3 regions of the Pseudoflavonifractor sp. An187 genome follow, and region 2 is predicted to be linked to each of the others. Evidence: riboswitches for the same ligand, from Rfam matches in the RefSeq annotation. Region 2 holds a riboswitch; each other region holds the start of a gene.
The links. A riboswitch is a leader RNA that binds a small molecule or an ion and turns the genes downstream of it on or off. The one in region 2 is predicted to bind ZMP and ZTP.

Region 1 (2,261 bases), on a different contig from region 2:
GGAGGAATGCACATGCTGATTAAGTCCTCGGATACGTTGAGTAAAGACTATGAGGCATTTTCAAAATTGGCACACAAGGTGCAAGAACCAATTTTCATCACAAAGGAGGGAGAAGGGGATTTAGTATTAATGACGATAGAAGTTTATGAAAAGATTTGTAGGAGTTCAAATTTAGAAGGGAGGAAATCCGCAATATCTAAAGAAGAAAAAGTTGATGTGGAGGTTAGTGATATGACAGAAAATAGACTAGGTAAGATTTTGCGAGAACTGTATGATAGTGCAGCACGGGGGCATCAGGTAGCGAATATTCACACTTTTGCCATTTATTATGCCAATGTAATTGAGAAAAACAGACTTAGTAAAAAAGAAATTCTACGTGTAGCGGGATTGCCTGAAACATATCAAACGGAAATTTCAAAGGGAATTAATCTGGCGCAGTATGTGGATGTAAAGAATGATGTCATCGAAAGAATACAAAAGATTGAAGCGACAATTGGATTAAACATATGAATGATATTCACAGTGAATATGACAACAGAGAGCCCGAACAATGGGACATATAAACTCTTTAGCTAGATAGAAAACTACCAGTTCCGGCCCTGCGTAATTTTGGAAAAAACCTGGAATCCATTGCACGGCAACGGGTTGAGGCTGTTGAAAACTTTGTGGAAGCTGTGGATAACTTCCTGTAATCTCTGAGTAAAGCCTGTGGGAAGGGAGGGCAAAGCGGGGAAAGGCCTTGACGGGTGTGGGCGGGCATGGTAAGATAAATCTGCTGTATGACTGACGGAAGTGGAGTGACCACGTGGAGTACAGCCGACGCCCATGTGCGCCGTATTGCCGACCGTCTGGGCGCACTCGAAATCAGTGCGCCCTTTTTTGTTTTTGAGGCGCAGGAAGGAGCATGGAAGATGAAAACAGACATTCAAATTGCCCAGGAGGCCCAGATGCTGCCCATCGGACGGGTGGCGTCCATGGCCGGGATTGACGAGAACCTGCTGGAGTATTACGGCAAGGTGAAGGCCAAGATCGACATCACCCCGTTGCGCAATGTGCCCCGGAAGGGCAAGCTGATTCTGGTCACCGCCATCAACCCCACCCCTGCCGGAGAGGGCAAGACCACCACCTCGGTAGGGTTAGCCGATGCCCTGCGCCGCATGGATAAAAATGTGATGCTCTGCCTCCGGGAGCCCTCTCTGGGCCCCGTGTTCGGCGTGAAGGGCGGCGCTGCCGGCGGCGGCTACGCCCAGGTGGTGCCCATGGAGGACATCAACCTCCACTTCACCGGCGACTTCCACGCCATCGGTGCCGCCAACAACCTGCTGGCCGCCATGCTGGACAACCACATCCAGCAGGGCAACGCTCTGGGCATTGACGTGAAGAAGATCACCTGGCGCCGCTGCGTGGACATGAACGACCGCCAGCTGCGCAACATTGTGGACGGCCTGGGTGGCCGGATGCAGGGCGTGCCCCGGGAGGACGGCTTCGATATCACTGTGGCCAGCGAGATTATGGCTGTGCTGTGCCTGGCCACCGGCCTGTCTGATTTGAAGGAGCGGCTGGGCCGCATGATCGTGGGCTACACCTACGATGACAAGCCCGTTACCGCCGCCGATTTGAAGGCCCAGGGCGCTATGGCTGCCCTCTTGAAGGACGCCATCAAGCCTAACCTGGTGCAGACCTTGGAGCACACCCCCGCTCTGGTCCACGGCGGTCCCTTCGCCAACATCGCCCACGGCTGCAACTCCGTCTCCGCCACCGACACCGCTTTGAAGCTGGCCGACTACGTGGTCACCGAGGCGGGCTTCGGCGCCGATCTGGGCGCTGAGAAGTTCCTGGACATCAAGTGCCGGGCCGCCGGGCTCACCCCCGATGCCGTGGTCATCGTGGCCACGGTCAAGGCTCTGAAGTACAACGGCGGCGTGCCCAAGACTGAGCTGGGGGCGGAAAACCTGGAGGCTCTGGAGCGTGGCCTGCCCAATTTGCTCAAGCACGTGGAGAACATCACCCGTGTGTTCGGCCTGCCCGCCGTGGTGGCCATCAACCGCTTCGCCAATGACACCGAGGCCGAGCTGAACCTCATCCGCACCCGCTGCCAGGAGCTGGGGGTCAATGTGGCCCTGTCCGAGGTGTGGGGCAAGGGCGGCGAGGGCGGCCTGGAGCTGGCCGAGGAAGTGCTGCGCCTGTGCGACCAGCCCCAGGACTTCCACTACGCCTATGACCTGGACCTGCCCTTGAAGGACAAGATTCAGACCATCGTG
Region 2 (2,261 bases):
GGTAGTCGCCCACCAGACGGCCACGGCCGTAGGCGTCAGGCAGACCGGTGAGCAGGCCAGCGGTACGGGCCAGACGGGTGCGCTTGGGGTAGGCGTCAAACACGCCCTCGTTGTGGGTCTTGCGGTAGAGGCTGAAGTGGCGCTCAATCTCGGGGTCCAGCTCGTAGCCGTACTCGTGGAGGGCGGACTCGGCCATACGCATACCGCCGTACAGGTTCACGATACGCTTGAGGGGGGCGTCGGTCTGGAGGCCCACAATGACCTCGTTTTCCTGGTCAATGTAGCCGGGCTCGAAGTTGTCGATGCCGGATACCACGTGGGTCTCCACGTCGATGATGCCCTTTTTCAGCTCCTCCACAATGAGGGCGTGGGCCTTCTCCCACACCTTGGCGGTACGGGGGGAGATGGGGGCCAGGAAGCTGTCATCTCCGGTATAGGGGGTGTAGTTCTTCTGAATGAAGTTGCGCACATTCACCAGGTGGCGCCATTCGCCGGTGCGAAAGCCCTCCCAGGCGGTGCAGTTGACATCAATGCTCATGGGAATGTACCTCCTTATCAAATATGGGGAAACGCTCGGTCAAACTTCTCCTGCCACCCGGCCAGAGCGTCCTTGGCCAGGGGCTCCACCCCCTCCAGGGGGTAAGGATATCCCAGGGTGTGGTACTTGTGTACCCCCAGGGTGTGATAGGGCAACAGTTCTACCCGGCGCACATGGCGCAAGGTGGAGACAAAGTCCAAAAGCCCTTGCAAATGCTCATCGCCGTCGGTGAGCCCGGGCACCACCACGTGTCGAATCCACAGGGGCACCTCTTGGGCCTGTAATTGGCTGAGAAACGCTCTCCATTCCCCGGTGTCCCGGCCTGTGACCGCCTGGAACCCCTGGGGGGTGTAGTGCTTGATGTCCAGAAGCACCAGGTCGGTGTGGGACAAAATCCGCTGATAGTCCCCCAGCCCGCACCCGGCGGTGTCCAGACAGGTGTGAATGCCTTCCTTTTGGCATAGCTCCAGGGCCTGGGCCAAAAACTCCGGCTGCAACAGCGGCTCACCGCCGGAAAAGGTGACCCCGCCGGTGGCGCCGTAGTAGGATTTGAACCGGCGCAGCTTGGCCACCAGTTCCTCCGGCGTCATCTCCTTGGCGGCAACGGCGCCACACTCCCAGGTGTCCGGGTTGTGGCAGTACTGGCACCGCAGCCCACACCCCTGGAGAAACACCACGGTGCGAATGCCGGGGCCGTCCACCAGCCCCATGCTCTCCACAGAGTGAATGCGTCCTTTCATTGTGAACTCCCTTCTTTTTCCATTTGTTGGATAAAGAAAAAGACCGACCCACTGGGACCTTTTTCTTGCCCAGACGGTCGGCCGGCTTTCACGATCATACGCCACGTGGTTGATTCCACTTAATACCGCCAGGTGTATGATCACCGTGAGTACAGGCTACTATATCTTGTGTCGTTTGTCAAGCTTCATTTTTATTTCCCATTATTTTTCAATTTCTGGACACTTTTTAAGAACTCCGCAAGGAGTTGTATCGAAGTTGTAAATTCTGCACGCCGACCCCCTGGAGCCGTTGCCATTTCCCCTGTGGCATACTATAATGTGCCATAACAACGACAAGGAGATATGCCACATGGCAAAACGGTACAAGAAAAAAACTGCCCGCTCCGGTCTGGAGACCGTGGTCAATCTGCTGGCCCTGCTGTTGTTTGCCGTTCTCGGCATCGGCTTTGTGGCCGCTCTCTTCTTCACCCACATGCTCACCCCCCTGCTGTTGGCCCTGATTGCGGCGGCGGTGGTGGTGGCCGTAGTGGTGGTGTTTGCTCTGCGGTTCAGCCGCGGCCCCGCCAAGCGCACGGCGGGTTCCGTGCTGTCCGTGGTGTTCTGTCTGGTGTTCGCCGTGGGCATTGTCTATGCCCGGGTGGGCCTGGACACTCTGGACCGGGTCACCAACCCGGAGGCCCAGACCCTGGCCATGTCCGTGTATGTGCGGGGAGATGATACCCGCAGCATGGACGAGCTGCTCCAGCACCCATTTGGCATGCTCAGCGCCGACCAGACGGACACCCAGGCGGCGGTGAAACAGCTGGACGCCAAGTACAGCGTCACCCTCACCCCCCAGGGCTATCCCGAGGCAACCAAACTGGTGGACGCCCTCAACAACAAGGAAATCGACGCCATTTTGGTCAACCAGAGCCACATGACCGTGCTGGACGACCTGGAGGAGTACAAGGACGTGATGCAGAGTCTGCGCATGGTGGACACCA
Region 3 (2,261 bases), on a different contig from region 2:
GCCCAGAGCGGCACCGGCGGGGGAGACGTGCTTGAAGGAGGCGGCGGCGGGCAGGCCGGTGGCCTTCTTCAGGGCCTTCACCAACTGCCAGGAGTTGAGAGCGTCCATGAAGTTGATGTAGCCGGGCTTGCCGTTGAGGACGGTGATGGGCAGCTCACCCTCGTCCATGTAGATGCGGGCGGGCTTTTGGTTGGGGTTACAGCCGTATTTCAGTTCCAGTTCAGTCATGGATTAAACCTCCCAGTGTTTGTTGATGATGGAAGTCTCACAGTCTCCGGTCTCCAGGTCGATGTAGCGGACGAAGAGGGAGACCTTGTTCTCGTCGTTGAGGGACAGCCACAGGTCCCCGGCCAGGGTCTCGGCGTCCGGGGCGGTGATGGCCACCAGACGAGGCTCACCCTCGAAGGAGGGCAGGGGGTCCAGGTTCTCCTGATAGGTGTGGATGAAGTGTCCGGTGCCGGGCAGGGGAGCGTCGTACTCGTAGAAGTAGCGCAGGTTGCAATCGGGGTTGCCGTAGGCGGACTTGAGAATGGACAGCTTGTAGCTTCCGTCCTTGAGGAGCAGACCGGAGATGCGAGGGGTGTAGTTGGGGGGATCGGGCTCGAAGCAGCGGGAGCGCAGGGACTCGGCAAAGGTCTTGCCAGCCAGCAGGCCCTGCTGGATGGTGTCGGTCTGGTCGCCGTTGGTGACAATGGTGTCCTCGCCCACCTGGCGCACGGGGTGATAGATGATCAGGGAGGGGTCAGTCATCTTGCTCTCGTCATAGGCCCGGGTGCGGATGCCGTCGTCCGTCTCCTCGAAGATGCGGTTGCGGCTGTTTTCGCTGCGGCCCATGATGAAGTAGGCGATCACCGCATGCTTGTTGTCAGCGGTGCGGCCCAGCACGATGCCCCGGCCGGGGTAGGGGTTGCGGGACAGCTCCTGGCACAGATCCAAAGTTGTCATAGTGGTACCTCCTCAAAGTGTTGGTCAAAGAAAAAGGGCGCACCTATCCACAAAATAGGTGCGCCCAGACGGTCGGCATTTCTACGGCTATACTCCCTGTGGTCAACCCACTTCCGTCAGTCATATAGCCTGTTAACTATATCATGCCCTGAGCGCCTTTGTCAAGCTTGCGGGGGCAGAATGTGGACCACTCGGCCCTCTACATGGAGCCGATTTTGGCAGAATAGGGAGACGGCCTGGGGCAGGATGTGCCACTCGGCCTGCTCCATGATGCGACGCTGCAAGGTCTCGGGGGTGTCCCCCTCCTCCACAGCCACAGCCTTTTGCAGCACGATGGGGCCGCCGTCACACTCCTCGGAGACAAAGTGGACGGTGGCGCCGGACACCTTCACTCCGTACTCCAGGGCCTTCTCGTGGACGTGGAGGCCGTAGCAGCCCTCTCCGCAGAAGGAGGGGATGAGGGCGGGGTGGACGTTCAAGATGGCGTTGGGGTAGGCCTGCACCATCTCTTCGGTGAGAATGATCATGAAGCCTGCCAGCACCACCAGGTCAATGTCCAGCTCACGGAGCTTGGCCACCAGCGCCTGGGTCATGGCCTGGTTGGAGGGATACTCCTTGCGGGGGATGACATAGTGGGGAATCCCCGCCTTCTCCGCCCGTTCCAGGGCGTACGCCCCGGCCTTGGAGGAGATGACGGCGGCAATGGTGCCGCCGCCCAGCTCACCCCGGGCCTGGGCGTCAATGAGGGCTTGCAGGTTGGTGCCGCCGCCGGACACCAAAACGGCAATACGCTTTCCCATGGATTACACCAGTTCCACGCCAGCCTCGCCAGCCACCACGCTGCCGATCTGGTAGGCGGTCTCGCCAGCTGCGGCCAGGGCGTCCAGAGCGGCCTGAGCCTGAGAAGCGGGGACGGCCAGAATCATGCCGATGCCCATGTTGAAGGTGTTGTACATATCCCGAGCGGGGATGTTGCCCGCCTTCTGGATGAGGGAGAAGATGGGCAGGGTGGGGAAGGAGTCCAGCTTGATCTGGGCGGTGAGGCCGTCCACCATCATGCGGGGCACATTCTCATAGAAGCCGCCGCCGGTGATGTGGCTGACAGCGTGGACATCCACGCCAGCGCCCAGCACGGCCTTCACGGCCTTGACATAGATGCGGGTGGGCTCCAGCAGGGCCTCGCCCAGGCTCTTGCCGCCCAGCTCGTTCATGGGAGTCTTCAGGTCAGCGTGCTCCACGTCGAAGACCTTACGCACCAGAGAGAAGCCGTTGGAGTGCACGCCGGAGGAGGCCAGACCGATGAGCACGTCGCCCTC

Region 1: linked by a shared signal. The riboswitch ahead of B5F22_RS06745 (formate--tetrahydrofolate ligase) and the one ahead of pflA (pyruvate formate-lyase-activating protein) in region 2 are both predicted to bind ZMP and ZTP.
Region 3: linked by a shared signal. The riboswitch ahead of B5F22_RS01275 (IMP cyclohydrolase) and the one ahead of pflA (pyruvate formate-lyase-activating protein) in region 2 are both predicted to bind ZMP and ZTP.

Annotation. Positions count from the first base shown of each region.
Region 1 covers NZ_NFKG01000012.1:11,623-13,883, reverse strand. Annotated here, with positions in the region: gene B5F22_RS12590 (hypothetical protein) at 13-510, shown strand; ZMP/ZTP riboswitch at 770-861, shown strand; gene B5F22_RS06745 (formate--tetrahydrofolate ligase) at 912-2,261, shown strand, end outside.
Region 2 covers NZ_NFKG01000004.1:25,712-27,972, forward strand. Annotated here, with positions in the region: gene pflB (formate C-acetyltransferase) at 1-538, opposite strand, end outside; gene pflA (pyruvate formate-lyase-activating protein) at 556-1,278, opposite strand; ZMP/ZTP riboswitch at 1,339-1,424, opposite strand; gene B5F22_RS03580 (LCP family protein) at 1,628-2,261, shown strand, end outside.
Region 3 covers NZ_NFKG01000001.1:253,451-255,711, reverse strand. Annotated here, with positions in the region: gene B5F22_RS01280 (phosphoribosylaminoimidazolecarboxamide formyltransferase) at 1-228, opposite strand, end outside; gene B5F22_RS01275 (IMP cyclohydrolase) at 232-945, opposite strand; ZMP/ZTP riboswitch at 1,001-1,079, opposite strand; gene purN (phosphoribosylglycinamide formyltransferase) at 1,107-1,745, opposite strand; gene purM (phosphoribosylformylglycinamidine cyclo-ligase) at 1,749-2,261, opposite strand, start outside.